2 regions of the Marinococcus sp. LNHM4E3-1 genome follow, and region 2 is predicted to be linked to the other one. Evidence: a T-box and tRNA genes for the amino acid it is inferred to sense, from the RefSeq annotation. Region 2 holds a T-box; the other holds one or more tRNA genes.

What was found. The T-box of region 2 lies ahead of ileS (isoleucine--tRNA ligase). A T-box ahead of a tRNA ligase gene usually reads a tRNA of that ligase, here a tRNA-Ile.
Region 1: it encodes a tRNA-Ile, which carries the amino acid that the T-box ahead of ileS (isoleucine--tRNA ligase) is inferred to sense. The anticodon was not compared.

What each region holds. Positions count from the first base shown of each region.
Region 1 is NZ_JBQLID010000005.1:148,831-157,054, forward strand. It holds gene ACTRXI_RS07360 (DUF1002 domain-containing protein) at 1-765, shown strand, start outside; gene ACTRXI_RS07365 (NfeD family protein) at 960-1,607, shown strand; gene ACTRXI_RS07370 (Na/Pi cotransporter family protein) at 1,801-3,432, shown strand; gene ACTRXI_RS07375 (DUF456 domain-containing protein) at 3,527-4,009, shown strand; tRNA gene ACTRXI_RS07380 (tRNA-Asn) at 4,088-4,162, shown strand; tRNA gene ACTRXI_RS07385 (tRNA-Met) at 4,164-4,240, shown strand; tRNA gene ACTRXI_RS07390 (tRNA-His) at 4,262-4,337, shown strand; tRNA gene ACTRXI_RS07395 (tRNA-Ile) at 4,362-4,438, shown strand; tRNA gene ACTRXI_RS07400 (tRNA-Ser) at 4,469-4,561, shown strand; gene ACTRXI_RS07405 (superoxide dismutase) at 4,923-5,534, shown strand; gene ACTRXI_RS07410 (peptidoglycan D,D-transpeptidase FtsI family protein) at 5,677-7,803, shown strand; gene rpmG (50S ribosomal protein L33) at 7,988-8,137, shown strand; gene ACTRXI_RS07420 (5-formyltetrahydrofolate cyclo-ligase) at 8,221-8,224, shown strand, end outside.
Region 2 is NZ_JBQLID010000001.1:34,979-43,202, reverse strand. It holds gene lspA (signal peptidase II) at 1-258, opposite strand, end outside; gene ileS (isoleucine--tRNA ligase) at 407-3,181, opposite strand; T-box leader at 3,236-3,467, opposite strand; gene ACTRXI_RS00215 (DivIVA domain-containing protein) at 3,505-4,017, opposite strand; gene ACTRXI_RS00210 (YlmH family RNA-binding protein) at 4,127-4,915, opposite strand; gene ACTRXI_RS00205 (YggT family protein) at 4,932-5,204, opposite strand; gene ACTRXI_RS00200 (cell division protein SepF) at 5,223-5,651, opposite strand; gene ACTRXI_RS00195 (YggS family pyridoxal phosphate-dependent enzyme) at 5,712-6,389, opposite strand; gene pgeF (peptidoglycan editing factor PgeF) at 6,409-7,248, opposite strand; gene ftsZ (cell division protein FtsZ) at 7,339-8,224, opposite strand, start outside.

The DNA of each region.
Region 1 (8,224 bases), on a different contig from region 2:
AGAAGTTCTCTGCTTGAAGAGATGGATGTGACTGAAGGGGAAGTACCGGTTGTAGAGGTCACAAATGAAGAAGAGTACCAGTATCTTGGAGATTATTTAAGCAGCTCTGAAATTGGCTCGCGCGCGTTATCTTCTGCAAGGATTACTGCAGCTGAAGACGGAGAAGGCATCGATATTGAAACGAACAAAATAGATACAGTTACAGAAGGAATGTATGCAAACGCGCTGGCAACAGCGGGTGTGGAGGATGCAGAGGTTTACGTGACAGCTCCGTTTGAGGTATCCGGAACGGCAGCACTGACCGGGATCTTAAAAGCCTACGAACAGCAGAACAATGTTAATATATCCGAGGATCAAAAACAGGTGGCAAACGAAGAGATTGCCAAAACTTCTGAGCTTGGCGAAGATATCGGCAAAGAAGAAGCAACAACACTGATTACACAGATTAAGCAGGAAATAAACAATACGGAGATTAATAATACGGAAGATATCCGGGTCATTGTGCAAAATGTGTCAGGCGATATGAATATTGAACTGAGCGAAGAGCAGACAGATGAGCTCGTTTCCTTATTTGACCGGATGCAGAATTTAAATATCGACTGGTCGCAGATGGAGAGTCAGCTTGATAAAGCTTCGGAAAACATCGACAGCTTTGTAAACAGTGAAGATACGCAGAATTTCCTTTCGCGCATCGTTGCTTTCCTCGAACAAATGCTTGATTCCGTGCAGGGGTGGTTTAACAGCGACTCTGAAGAATCAGCATAATATTAGTAAAAAGAGAAGAGGCCGCGGGGCCTCTTTTTTATGCGAAGAAGACGCTTACAGCTGACAACTGGCAGGAAGAAGAGTTACAATAATTGTGAAACGATTACGGGTGTTTACGCGTATATATGATTACCAAGCTTTTACGAGTCGTATTAGTCAGTGATTACAGAAGTTTATGGAAGGGAGTATATACAATGGAATGGTTAGCGAACCCGAGTGTCGGCTTTATTGTCGTTTTTCTTGGAACGATGTTTTTAATCTCAGAGTTTCTAGTTAAGTCCAAAAGCTTATTTTTTATTCTGGGAACAGCCTTTATGGTCTTATTCTTTTCCTATCATCTTGAAGGGGCAGCCGGTATCTGGGTGCTTGTATTATATGCAGCCGGTCTTGGGCTGATCCTGCTTGACGGGAAGCTTATTGGAGACGGAACTGTCTCTATTGTAGGTCTTTTGCTAATGGGAGTATCGATCGCTGTGCCGACTCCTACTATCATATACGGAGTACTCGTTATTTTCGGCTTTTTGGCCGGAGCCATTTCAGCGATGTTTTTCCTGAAGGTTTTTCCCCGCCGGGATCTATGGTCGAAGCTGATGCTTAAGGACAGTTTGACAAGCGAACAGGGCTATAACTCTATAAATCAGACGTATGAAGGACTGGTCGGCAAAACGGGGACCACCGTTACTCCTTTCCGCCCGACAGGTACGATTGATATTGAGGGAGAGCGTTACAGTGCTACCAGCGGCGATCAGTGGCTGAATGCTGAAGAAGAAATAGAGGTAACATCTGTGGATGGGACGCGCATCCGTGTCAAGCGTCTTGAGACAGCTGTAAAAGAACAGTAATTACCATATTAATGGTTAATAATGAAAAAAGAGGAAGCTGCGGCTTGCTCTTTTTTTACGGAAAAAAACAAAAGCTAAATAACTTTGGGAAAAAGTAATATTTCCTTTACAAACCATTCAATTTACTTTAAAAATAGATTGGGTGTGGCAAAAAAGGACAGAATACATAAAGTGATTAAGGGGATGAGGGAGTTTGGATATTCAAACGCTGATATTTACGTTTCTCGGCGGCCTGGGGATTTTCCTGTTCGGGATCAAATACATGGGCGACGGCCTGCAGAAGATCGCGGGCGACAAGCTGCGGGACCTGCTCGATAAATTTACGACCAACCCGTTCATGGGCGTGCTGGTCGGGATCATCGTCACCATCCTGATCCAGACGAGCACCGGCACCACCGTGCTCGTCGTCGGCCTGGTCAGCGCCGGGTTCATGACGCTGCGCCAGGCGATCGGGGTGATCATGGGGGCCAACATCGGCACGACGGCCACCGCCTTTATCATCGGGATCAAAATCGAGGAGTTCGCCCTGCCGATCCTGTTTGCGGGGACGATCCTGATCTTCTTCTTTAAAAACAAAAAAGTCAGCAACATCGGCCAGTCGGTGTTCGGGTTCGGGGCCATCTTTTTCGGGCTGACGCTGATGGGCGACGGGGTCGCCCCGCTCGAAGACCTGCCGGCCTTCCGGGAGCTGACGATCAGCATGAGCGAGAACCCGCTGCTCGGCCTGGCGATCGGGATCATTTTCACGATCGGGCTGCAGAGCTCGTCGGCGACGATCGGGCTGCTGCAGGAGCTCTACAACCAGGGGGCGATGCCGCTTGACGCGGCGCTGCCGGTGCTGTTCGGCGACAACATCGGGACGACCATCACCGCGGTGCTCGCCGCGATCGGGGCGTCGGTGGCGGCCAAGCGGGCGGCGCTCACCCACGTGATCTTCAACCTGATCGGGGCCACCATCATCCTGATCCTGCTTGTGCCGTACACGCTGTTTATCGGCAACCTGCAGGAATGGCTGAACCTGAACCCGCCGATGACGATCGCGTTTGCGCACGGCATTTTCAACGTCTCCAACACTTTGATCCAGCTGCCGTTTGTCGGAGCGCTGGCGTACCTGGTCACCAAGCTGGTGCCGGGCAAAGGGGACGAAATCGAATACAAAGCCAAGCACCTCGATCCGGCCTTTATCCAGCAGTCCCCGGCCATCGCGCTCGACCAGGCGAAGCTGGAGACGCTCAGGATGGCGGAATATGCAGGTAAAGGCCTCCAGAAGAGCGAAAGTTACCTGGAGACCAAAAATAAAAAGGACGCGGAAAACATCGTCCGGTACGAAGAAGCGATCAACAACCTGGACAAAAATATTACGGATTATTTGATCGGTATTTCCGCCCGCTCTTTGTCTAAAGAAAATTCGCGGAAACACTCAGTTGTGATGGATACTGTCCGCGACATTGAACGTGTCGGCGATCACATGGAAAATGTGATGGAGCTCGTAGACTATCAGCTCACCAATAAAGTGACGCTTTCAGAAGAAGCGTACAAAGACTTAAATGAAATGTTCACGCTGACGATCAGCACGTTTAACCGTGCTGTCGAAGCACTTGAAAAAGATGATTATGAGATTGCCCAGCAGGTTGCCAGACAGGAAGAAGATATCGATAAGATGGAGCGGAAGCTGCGTAAAAAACACATCCTGCGCCTGAATGAAGGCAGATGCTCTGGTTCTGCCGGTATCGTGTTTGTCGACATGATCAGTAATTTAGAGCGTATCGGCGACCATTCTGTGAATATTGCCGAAACGGTACTGGATGACCGGGAGGTTTCATAAGAAAAAGAAGGAGGCGATCCTCCTTCTTTTTTATTGATTATATAGAGAGAAAAGCGGCTATAGAATAATCATACATCTGCAAAGGGAGGTACGTATGGAACTGATATGGTATTTACTGGGGATTGCCTGCTACACACTGGCGCTTGTCGCGGTTGTTTATCCGATTCTGCCGGGTGGTATTTTTCACGCAGCTGCTGCCCTTATGTTTGCACTGGGCTACGGGTTTGCAGATATCGGTGTAGTCTACTGGGTGATTCAGGCAGTTATTGCGGTGCTGCTGTTTGTAATTGATTACGCGGCTAATTATTATGGTATCCAGCGGAGTGGAGGTACGAAATACGGCATCTGGGGGAGCCTGATCGGTCTGGTTGTCGGCCCGTTTATCATTCCGGTCGCCGGCATTCTGATTGGCGCACTTGCCGGAGCTGTTATTGGAGAGTTAATCGGAGGCCAGAAATCGTGGAAGCAGCTTGGTAAAATTGGCGTAGGATCTGTCGGCGGGTTTGTCGCAAGCGTTGTTATAAAGGGCGGTATATTGCTAGTGAATGCCATTTATATTATAATAATTCTTGTTTAAAGAAATACAAAAATCTGTTTGACGCGTTTTTAAGGAAATGATATAGTAATTACTGTCGTAAAAACGGCAGTAACACATTCCGCAGTAGCTCAGTGGTAGAGCAATCGGCTGTTAACCGATTGGTCGCAGGTTCGAATCCTGCCTGCGGAGCCATGGCGGCGTAGCTCAGCTGGCTAGAGCGTACGGTTCATACCCGTGAGGTCGGGGGTTCGATCCCCTCCGCCGCTACCAATATATTTACATACTCATACGGCGGTTGTGGCGAAGTGGTTAACGCACCGGATTGTGGTTCCGGCATTCGTGGGTTCAATTCCCATCAACCGCCCCATTTTTTTGTCTGCAATGCTTTTAAGGACCCTTAGCTCAGTTGGTTAGAGCAGACGGCTCATAACCGTCCGGTCGTAGGTTCGAGTCCTACAGGGTCCACCACTTTAAGAAGCAGTGGGTAAATATGCATCTGGAGGAATACCCAAGTACGGCTGAAGGGGACGGTCTCGAAAACCGTTAGGAGCTTTACGGCTCGCGAGGGTTCGAATCCCTCTTCCTCCGCCATTATTATGTTAAATACTCATTTTTATATAACTGGACAGCTAACTTTTCCGCAAAGGCCGGAGAAGTTTTTTTATTTTGAAGACAGCTCTGGGCGGGACGTGGCAAATCGGGAATATAGACGCTTTTGAGGGGCTGGTTTTTCCATGTGCAGCGAAAGCTGGTTAGATTTTTATGTTTAAAGAAGAAGTATAAGGGAATAATCAACCTTGGCAGGCTTTCTAGTTGATTACAGCAGAAAGCCGATTTGAAAAATAAGAATTGTTTTGGTAAAGTGAAAGTAGACTAAGTGTAATTTTGTATACTAAATTAACGCAAAGTCACTTTAAACAAATCACCAGAACTTTCAAGGAGGGCATTTTGTATGAGTACACATCAACTACCAGATCTACCTTATGCACCAAACGCATTGGAGCCTCATATTGATGAGCAGACAATGAATATTCACCATGATAAACACCACAACACGTATGTGACAAAATTAAATTCAGCCTTGGAAAATCACAGCGATCTTCAAAACAAGAGCGTTGATGAACTGATCAGCGATTTGAACGCTGTACCTGAAGATATCCGTACCGCAGTAAGAAATAACGGCGGCGGCCACTCCAACCACTCCATCTTCTGGAAGCTTCTCAGCCCTAATGGCGGCGGCGAACCAAAAGGCGAAGTGGCAGATGCCATTAAGAGCAAATGGGGAAGCTTTGACAAGTTCAAAGAAGAATTCGGCGCAACAGCAGTTGGACGTTTTGGTTCCGGCTGGGCTTGGCTCGTATTAAACAACGGCGAGCTTGAGCTTATGGATACGCTCAACCAGGATTCACCGATCATGGAAGGTAAAACTCCACTTCTCGGCCTTGATGTCTGGGAGCACGCGTATTACCTGAAGTATCAAAACCGTCGTCCGGATTATGTAGCAGCATTCTGGAATGTTGTAAACTGGGACGAAGTTGAAAAGAACTATCAGGCAGCTAAATAATATATTTAAAGAGTCCGTTCCCGCTTTCCGGGAACGGATTTTTTCTGTTTAGGAAGAGAGCAGAAGTTCGGCAGCGGCTTTTTTCTATGCTATACTTAACTGGAAACAAGCAAACTTACATATATTAAGAGAGGGATTGCGTGTGGCTTCCAGAAAAAATAAAAAACCTTCCATTCCTTTTCGGCTGAACGTACTTTTTTTCGCTGTTTTTATATTGTTTTCAATATTGATCCTGCGGCTTGGATACGTACAGATCGTTGAAGGTGATACGTATGAAGAGGACGTGAATGAAACGGCCTCCACATCGGCGAGCCGGGTCGATGCTCCGCGCGGAATTATGTACGACCGCAATGGAACCGAGCTGGTGGATAATAATCTTATTCTGACTTTAACGTATACGAACCAGAGAAGCTATGAGGATGAAGAACGCCTCCAGACGGCTGAAGAACTGGCTGAACTGATTGAATTTGATGAAGAGGAAACAGACCGTGAGAGCATGCCGGAAAGAAATTTGCAGGACTACTGGCTGTTAACGCGTGAAAGTGAAGCGGAGGAGCTTGTCTCAGACAAAGAAGAAGAGCGCCTTATGGAAAACGATAAAGATCCATATGAAGTACAGCTCGACCGGATTACTGATGAACAATTGAATGATATCAGTGACGAAGAGCTGGAAGTTGTAGCCATCTGGAGTGAAATGATTTCGGGTTACTATGACTCGCCGCAGCGTGTTAAACGGGATTTGACAGAAGAAGAGGCCACGGCCATCAGCGCCCGTCTCGATGAACTTGATGGCGTGGATGTAACGAGAGACTTCCGGCGTGACTATCAGTATACGCAGGCCTTCCAGAGCCTTTACGGGAAGGTGGGGTCTATCCCTGAAGAAACCGTATCCGAGTTTCTTGCTAAAGGATATCAGCGCTCCGACGAGGTTGGCCAGAGCTTTCTCGAGGAATACTATGAAGACACGCTGAGAGGCAAAAAGGGAACTGTCAGCGGTGAGGATGATGACGCCGAGGAGACGAATAACGGAAGCCGTGGCAATGACCTCGTGTTGTCGATTGACATGGATCTGCAGCAGGAAGTACAGACGATACTTGATAATCAGATGGGGCAGTCGGAAGGGTCGTTTCCAAACGATCAGCAGGCCTATGTGACTGCAATCGATCCGAATACAGGGGAAATACTTGCTATGAACGGTTATGATGATCAACTCGGGAACGTAACGAATACGTACGAGATGGGGTCGACAATCAAACCGGCAACAGGCATGATCGGCCTCCAAGAGGAAGTTATCACGGAAGATACAAAAATTAATGACAGGCCGATTGACCTTCCAGGCCCAGGAGGAGAAGTCGAATCTTCTCACGAAATCGGCACAATAGATATTGTCGGTGCTATCCAGGAATCATCCAACATATTTATGTCCGAAATTGCGATGCGGCTGATGGACTATGAGTATGGAAGCGGCGATGGTTTCAACGATCAAAAGGTGGACGAGGCATATGCGACAATGAGAGACTATTATCATCAGTTCGGGCTTGGGGTGGAAACCAGCATCGATCTGCCATCAGAAGCTACTGGTTTAAATGCTGGGAGGCAGGTGCCAGGCAGCTTGTTGTTCTTCTCCTTCGGCCAGCTTGACACGTACACACCGCTGCAGCTGGCGCAGTATTCCGCGACTATTGCTTCCGACGGTAAACGGATGGAGCCTCACCTCGTGAAAGAAATTCGTGAACCAAACCGTAATACGGATGAAATGGGTGCAGTGCTTCACCAGTTTGAACCAGAAATGCTGAACCGGGTTAATATTGACAAAGAATACTTTGATATTGCCCAGGAAGGTATGTACGATGTGGTAAACACGGATTTGGGAACCGCGGACAGCTATTTCACGGACGTAAATATGGAAATTGCCGGGAAAACAGGGACGGCCCAGCGCAGTGTCCGCAGAGAAAGCGACAATGAAGTGGTAGAGGTAAACAACCAGACCTTTATCGCCTACGGGCCGTATGAAGACCCGGAGATAGCGATTGCGGTAGTCGTTCCTAACGCTTATTCGAGTGATGAGGGTGGACGCTCGGGTATCGCCAACAGCATTGCCGCTGATACGATGCAGGCATATGTGAATCTTAAGGAAGAACGTCCGGGAGCCGGAAACAGCGAAGACGAAGCTGAAGGTGAAAATGAAGAAGAGGGCGAAACCACGGACGACAATGAAGAAAACGCAGGAGACGAAGAAAACTCCGGCGGCGACGGGGAAGAACAGTAATCCTGCTGGAATAAAAGACTGCAGCAAGTTGTTTTGTTCTTAACACTTTTTACTGATTTGCCGCTTTTACAAAAAATATTCTTAACTTTCCTGAGAAAAACTAACATCACAGACTTGAAGCACAAATAGGAATCTGATAGTATTACTAAGTATGAAAAATGTACGAAAGTAGGGAGGGAATCACATGCGTGTACAAGTAACGCTTGCCTGCACAGAGACTGGTGACCGTAATTACATCACCAGCAAAAATAAACGCACAAACCCTGAGCGTATTGAGTTGAACAAATATTCTCCTCGTTTAGGAAAGCACACTCTTCATCGCGAAACGAAATAAGCAGCAGGAGATTACATCTCCCAGCTGCTTTTTCTTTTGTCTTTAAAGCATGGTCCAATGAAAAGACATGGGAGGGCAAATAATTGA
Region 2 (8,224 bases):
TGAGAGCGTACCATACTGCTGCATGTAATACACCACTACTGCTATCACGACGATCGTAATAATTAAGAAAAACCAGCGCTGCCCCTGCAGTATACCAAAGGCCGCTCCTGCGTTCCGGTGAGAGGTCAGATATAAAAAAGACGGGATCACTTCAATGCTTTCTCCAATACGCATGGAGGCAGCTACTATGTATTTGGTTACCTGATCGAAAATAATAATCAGCGCAGCCAGCAGGTAATGCCACTTAATGATTTTCATACGGACTCTTTCATCCTCTCTTGCGGTATGCGTTCCATCCTTAGCATTTTAGCATATATTCGCCGGTGCGAACAGCGCCCGGGTCGATCCTTCCGGGCTTTACGTTCCATAAAAAAAGAGCCCCTGCTGGAAAGGGGCTCCTCACATGCTATGACTGACTGACGTTCTCTTTTTGATGCATGACCGAGGCACAGCGGCTACAGAGATCCGGATACGCCGGGTCTTCTCCCACCGTTTCGGTCACTTCCCAGCAGCGTTCGCAGCGTTCACCTTCCGCTGCTCCTACAACAACGCTTACTTCGTCGAGCTTCGCTGCCTCCGCCGGGGCCTCTGACGCTGAACCGGCAATTTCTGCCTTCGAAACAATAAATAGCGTTTTTAAACGGGTTACGCTCTGCAGCATATCCTTTACTTCCCCGTCTGCGTAGATATCTACCGAGGCTTCAAGCGACTTGCCAATCACTTTTTCTCCTCTCGCTGTCTCAAGGGCCTTTAATACATCGTCCCGGACATCCATGAGACGATCCCACTTCCTGCGGAGCTCTTCATCCTCTGTCGAACGGTCCGCCTGCGGCATATCCGTCAGCTGTACGCTGTCAGCTTCTGTTTGAGGGATGAATTCCCATACCTCTTCGGCCGTATGCGGAATGATCGGTGCGATCATCTGTACAAGAGCTGTTAACGTGTCATACAGCACCGTCTGCACAGCCCGGCGGCGGACATCGTCTTCATGCTCGACGTAGAGGGTGTCCTTGGCGATATCAAGATAAAATGAACTCAGATCCACGGTGCAGAAGTTGTGGAACGTTTGATAAACGTTCACAAACTGGTATTCTTCATAGCCGGCACGGATTTTTGCAACCAAATCCTGCAGGCGCAGATGCATATATTGATCAAGCTCGCTCCAGTCCGACGGCTCAACCCGGTGCTTATCCGGATCAAAATCGCTCAGGTTTCCGAGCATGAACCGGAACGTGTTACGGATCTTGCGGTACGCTTCAGCAATCTGCTTTAAAATGTTGTCCGACAGCCGGTGATCCGCCTGATAGTCGACGCTCGACACCCAGAGCCTTAGAATATCTGCGCCGAGCTGCTTTGTGATGTCGTTTGGCGAAATTGTATTACCAAGCGATTTGCTCATTTTTTTGCCTTCTCCGTCCATCGTAAAGCCGTGGCTCAGTACGGAACGGTACGGCGCTTTTCCGGTAACCGCAACACTTGTTGTAAGAGAAGAGTTAAACCAGCCGCGGTACTGATCGGAGCCTTCAAGATACATATCAGCCGGACGCTGCAGAAGCGGAGATGCCTCAAGCACTGACTGATGGGACGAGCCGCTGTCGAACCAAACGTCCATAATATCCATTTCTCTTGTAAAAATGCCGTTTGGACTGTGTTCCGACGTAAAGCCTTCCGGCAGCAGATCGGCTGTCTCCCACTCAAACCATACGTTGGAGCCATGGCTGCGGAACAGCTCGGCTACGTGCTGGATGGTCTCATCGTTAATAAGCGCTTCGCCGTCCTCAGCATAAAAGACCGGAATTGGCACGCCCCAGGCACGCTGTCTTGAAATACACCAGTCGCCCCGGTCACGCACCATGTTGTACAGTCGCGTTTCTCCCCATGCCGGAGTCCATGTCACCTGGCTGATTTCGTCTAAAAGCTCGCCCCGGATGTTTTCGATCGATGCAAACCACTGGTCAGTCGCCCGGTAAATCACCGGCTTTTTCGTTCTCCAGTCATGCGGATAAGAGTGGCTGAAGAAGTTCAGCTGCAAAAGCGCCCCAAGCTGATCGAGGTTATCCGTAATCGCTTTATTCGCCTTATCGTAAAACAGTCCTTCAAAGCCCGGGGCTTCGTCGGTAAATACTCCTTTATCGTCGACGGGACAAAGTGTTTCCAGACCGTACTGCTGTCCTACCACAAAGTCTTCCTCCCCGTGGCCCGGAGCTGTGTGCACGCAGCCGGTACCTGCATCGAGCGTTACGTGATCGCCGAGAATGACGAGGGAATCCCGGCCGTAAATAGGGTGCTCGGCCATGACGTATTCCAGATCGCTGCCCTTCATGCGCTTTGTAATCTCATAGCCGTCCCACTCAAGCTTTTGTTCAAGCTCCTCGAGCAGTCCTTCGGCTACGACATACTTTTCTCCATTCGCCTTCACGACGACGTAGTCAAGCTCTGGATGAACAGTGATCGCCAGGTTTGCCGGGATCGTCCACGGAGTCGTCGTCCAGATGATAAATTTTTCATCGCCCTCGAGAACGTCCTTGCCGTCTTTAACCGCAAACGACACGTAAATCGACGGAGAGCGCATATCGTGGTATTCGATCTCTGCTTCTGCCAGGGCCGATTCCGAGGATGGCGACCAGTAGACCGGTTTTTTGCCTTTATAAATATGGCCGCGCTTGGCCATTTCGCCGAATACCTGAATCTGCTGGGCTTCGTATTCATGATGCATCGTCACATATGGGTTCTCCCAATCGCCTCTTACTCCGAGACGTTTAAACTGCTCCCGCTGCCGGTCAATTTGTTTTTCCGCATATTCTTCACACGCGGCACGGAACTCAGCTGTCGTCATTTTTTTCCGGTCGACTTTTTTGTTTTTCGAAAGCGCCGTTTCTATCGGAAGCCCGTGAACATCCCAGCCCGGCACGTACGGCGCATGGTAGCCTGTCATTGATTTATAGCGGACGATAAAGTCCTTGAGTACTTTATTCAGAGCGTGCCCCATATGGATATCCCCGTTGGCATAGGGAGGTCCGTCGTGCAGCACAAACAGCGGGCGGCCTTCCGTGCGGGCCTGCACCTGCTCATAGATGTCCTGCTCGTTCCACATTTTCTGGCGTTCCGGTTCTTTATTTGGTAGATTGCCGCGCATTGGAAATTTGGTTTTTGGCATTAACAGCGATTCTTTGTAACTCATTTCCGCATCCTCCTTTTTTTCTTACAACAAAAAGAGCCATTCGGAGCCCCTGTGCATAGGGGCGAGAATGACTCGCGGTACCACCCTGATGAGCGCAGGAGGCTATACGGCTCCCTGCCTGTCTCTTCATTGGCAATAACGGCTTTTTCAAAGCCGCCTTAACTTACTGCTTTGTTCAGTTAAGGAACTCCGGGGTGATAACAAAAATGCCCTGGTTCTGCGCTTACACCAACCGCAGATCGCTGAGACCGGTACATTACTGCCTGCTCCCCTTCAACGTTTATCGAATATGATAATGCAAAAGTATAATCTAGTTGCTGGTGTTAGTCAAGACGTTCGCCGTCGCCTGCATAAACGTCCGCCTCAGCCGGTTCTTCCTCGGAAAGATTCAGCCATTCATCCGAATGAAGCATTTCCATCTGAGCTTCGAGCAGCATTTTAAATTTGGTCTGGTAAACAGAAGCCTGCTTTTTCAATTCTTCAATTTCAAGCTCGATCCGGCGGGATTTGTTCAGGGCATCGTTGATAATCCGGTCCGCATTTTTCTCCGCTTCCTTCACCGTCAGCTGCCCTTCCTTCTCGGCATTTTTCCGTACTTCTTCTGCCGATTCCTGGGCTACATAAATCGACTTGTTCAGCGTTTCTTCAATGCTTGAAAAATGATTAATCCGGTCTTCGAGCTCTTTTGTACGGTCATACAGCTCGTCACGTTCACGAATCACATCTTCAAAATCCTTAATGAGCTGCTTTAAAAAATCGTTTACTTCATCTTCGTCGTATCCCCGGAAACCTCTTGTGAATTCCTTATTATGAATATCCAGTGGTGTTAAAGGCAAAGTCTTTCACCCTTTCTACAATTCAAGTATGTATACCGGCCCGAAAGCCTGCTGCCTTTTACTGCATTCGCGGCGAAAAAGGCAGTTCCTTCCTTCAAAAGAAAAAAAATTATTTCTTTCTTTTCTGCTCTTTAATTCCGTACACAATCCGCTGCTTATCTTTTTTCGTGCGTCCGAGCACCTCCATCAATTTGGAGCGGCCAAGCCCGCGTACCGAAACATAATCCCCGGGGCGCAGCATATAGGAGGACTGGTCGACCTTTTTCCAGTTCACGCGCACCTTCGCTTTTTCTATGAATGGGAGCGTTTTGCTTCTTGAAAGCCGGTATGCTTCTGCCATAAATGTATCAAGCCGAAGCGAAGAAACCGTCGTTTCGCGTTCCACCCACTGCTCTTCTATCGGCAGCATAGCGGAAAACGGTTTTTCCACCGGCGTTACGGAAACGTTGGCGATTTTGGGAAGGTTCAGCTCAATATAGCTGCGGACTTCGGCAGCTGCTACGAATTGAAAGCATCCTTCCCCTTCCAGAATATCACCGAACTTCTCCCGTTTTAACCCGATGCCCATCAGGGCCCCGAGAACATCCTTGTGTTCAAGAGAAGCGAATTTCTGCGGATAGGATATTTCAAACAATATCAGCTGAAAATCCTCCTGCTCCGGCTGTTCGTAAAACGGATAAATCAGCGCCCGCTTTCGCTCAGCATCATCGTTTCCCCCGGCAAAAGCATAATGGACAGTTTCATCTTTTCCGATGACTGACGCTAAAATATCCCGCTCCCGCGGATCAAGAAAATCGGTCAGCCGTCTTTCGAAGTTTGTTTCCACTGCTTCTTTCCAGTCTGATGCCTGTTCCACCCAGGCTCTTTCTTCCGGCCGGAAGTGTTCGAGCATATTCATGTTGTATTCACCTCAATTAGAACAACGCCCCGGCATTGAAAAACAGCGCCCGGATGCCGGATTCTGCAAAAAAGAGTACGATGATTGCCACAATCGGCGAAATATCAAGCGGGCCGAGCGGCGGAATAAATCGGCGGAATGGCTCCAAATACGGTTCACAGATCGAACCGATAAACTGGCCGATCGTAGATTCTCTCGCGTTCGGGAACCAGGACATGAAAATATATACAATTAACACAATCCGGTAAATACTGATTAAACTAATCAGCAAAGAACCTATAAGCTGCATAATCTCTCTCCTTTCTGTCTAATAATGTTCATCCCGTTCGGACATAATATCTGTAATAGCTCCAGAAATATCCACATTGTCAGGTGCGCAGAAAAAGATGTGGCTGCCAACCTTCTGAATGTCCCCGCCGATGGCATAGACAGTACCGCTTAAAAAATCAACGATACGCCGCCCCTGCTCCTTTGGCACCCGCTGCAGATTAATGATCACTGCTTTCCGGCTGCACAGGTGATCGGCGATATCCTGCACTTCTTCGTAGCTGCGCGGCTCTAAAAGCATCACCTTCGAGGACTTCTGTACACTCTGCAGGCTCACCACGTTGCTCGGCGCTGCCCCCTGCCTGTTTTCATACTGGGCATATTGTTCTTCTTCAGAAAGAGGAACCTCCTGTTCGACCACATCGTCGTCCATTTCAAAAAAACGCCGGAACTTCGAACGCAAACTCATCTTCTCCTCTCCTTTTTACACAGAGATACCAGCTGTTTTGTTACTTAACGCCGGATTCTTTTATTCACCTACAAGCGAAGTACCGAGACGAATATGAGTAGCGCCTTCCTCAACAGCTACCATATAATCGTTGGACATTCCCATGGACAAATAACCGCAGGGAGCATGCGCCCAGTTTTTTTCCTGGATACGCCTGCGCATCTCATTCATCTGCCGAAAAACCGGGCGGGTTTTTTCAGCGTCCTCTTCAAATGGAGCGAGTGTCATTAATCCTACGATCCGAAGGCCGGGAAGTTTCACCAGTGATTCGATAAACGGCTCCACTTCCTGAAGCCCAAGCCCTGCTTTGCTCTCTTCCCCGGAGACATTCACCTGCACAAAGCATTCGGTGACTGTTTCCCCAGAGCGTTTATTGATTTCCTCTGCCAGGCTCCAGCGGTCCAGCGAATGAATGTATGCACACTTGCCGATAATCTTTTTCGCTTTTTTTGACTGCAGGGTGCCGATAAAATGAATATCCGCCCGTCCGGAAACAGCTTCGTATTTTTCAAGAGCTCCTTCCACACGGTTTTCCCCCAAATTGGTTATTCCGGCTTCTACTGCCTCTACCGCCCGCTCCGGAGACACGTACTTTGTAACAGCAATGCATGTCACATCCTCCGGGTCCCGGCCGGATGTTTCACAGGCGAGGCTGATGTTACGCTTTATCACTTTCCAGTTGGATTCCACCGTGTTCAAAGTGCAGCATCCTCCCTGTCTATATAATATAGATATAACTCATCATTCGTCCAGTTTTCCCGTTCTCACGACGGTGGGAGAAAAACAGTTTTTCTTCAGCATAAGTACAGTAACCGCTGACAGCAATACGTTCAGGCGGCAGGCCTGCCTGTTCAAGCAGGAGTTTATTGGCTGTTTTTAAATCAAGCGCGTACCGCCCGTTTGCCTTTTGGACCCACGGCTTTCCGCTGGAAAAATCCTGTTGATTCTTAAGCGCTGAGAGAACTGTTTCATCCACTTCATAATTAGATCCGGATATAGCCGGCCCAATGGCCGCATATATTTGTTCAGGCGGGATGCCTTTATTTGCAAAAGCCCGTATCATTCCAGCTCCGATGCCAGCTGCAGTGCCTTTCCATCCTGCGTGGGCGAGCCCTGCAACCCCGGAGTTTTCTGCATAAAAGAACAGAGGAACGCAGTCAGCATAAAAACTGACAAGCGTTACTTCCTTTGATTGGGTAATCATGCCGTCAGCTTCTGCCACAGAGGTTTCCCTCTGCTCACTTCCTTTGCCGGCGTCATTGCGGCCGACTTCTACGATACGGCTGCCGTGCACCTGTTCTTCAGCAGTCCAGGTAGAAAGGGGCCGCCCGATATGTTCGGCAGTGATCATACGGTTGTTTATCGTTATATTCCTGTCTTCCCCTACATGAAAAGCTGTGTTACGACTCTCGTAGGGAGGCTTTCCCGAACCGTTTACTCTTGTGGTAAAGCCGGCGGCCACTGCTTTGCTGTTCATTTCCAGCTCGAGAATGCCGTTTGTTAAAAGGTGAAACGGCTCAGGCTGCATGCCATCACGACCCTTCTGCTTATTGATCAATTATACGGCTTCATATAGATTACCTCAGCCTTAGCGAAGAAAAGCGGGCCGTATCCGGCCCGCTTTTTTTCTTCTATCGCCTGCCCGCGCTTAACGACGGCGCCGGTTGCGCAGGAACGTTGGAATATCGAGTCCTTCATCTTCTTCCTGTCCATCTCTGGACGGTTCGTTTTCAGATACAGGCTCTTCCTTCCAATCCTGCTGAGGCGCAGGCTGTTGTGGCTGCTGCGGCGCCTGCTGTCTTGTCGGCTGCTGACGGGAAACAGTCTGGCGGCCTCCGCCGCGCGTCCCCTGCGCACTCCGCTGGTCCTCACTATCCTGAAACCCTGTAGCAATTACTGTAACTACGATTTCGTCTTTCAGGTTCTCGTTAATAACCGAGCCAAAGATCATATTAACATCCGTGTCCGACGCTTCAGATACGATCTCAGCTGCTTCGTGCACTTCAAACAGGCTCAGGTTGGATCCGCCGGTAATGTTCATCAGCACGCCCTGAGCGCCCTCCACGGACGTTTCAAGAAGCGGACTTGATATGGCTTTTTTCGCCGCTTCCACAGCACGGTTTTCTCCGGTGGATATACCAATACCCATCAACGCAGATCCTTTTTCGCTCATGATCGTTTTTACGTCGGCAAAGTCAAGGTTAATAAGCCCTGGTACCGCGATCAGGTCACTAATGCCCTGGACGCCCTGGCGAAGAACATTATCCGCTTCACGGAACGCTTCAAGCATCGGTGTGCTTTTATCCACAATTTCAAGCAGACGGTCGTTTGGAATAACAATCAGCGTATCCACTTTTTCCTTTAAAGAAGAAATTCCGTTGGAGGACTGCACCGCACGCTTTTTACCTTCAAATGTAAACGGGCGTGTAACGACGCCTACGGTAAGTGCCCCAATTTCTTTGGCTACTTCAGCAATAACGGGAGCAGCACCTGTGCCTGTGCCGCCGCCCATACCGGCTGTAATAAATACCATA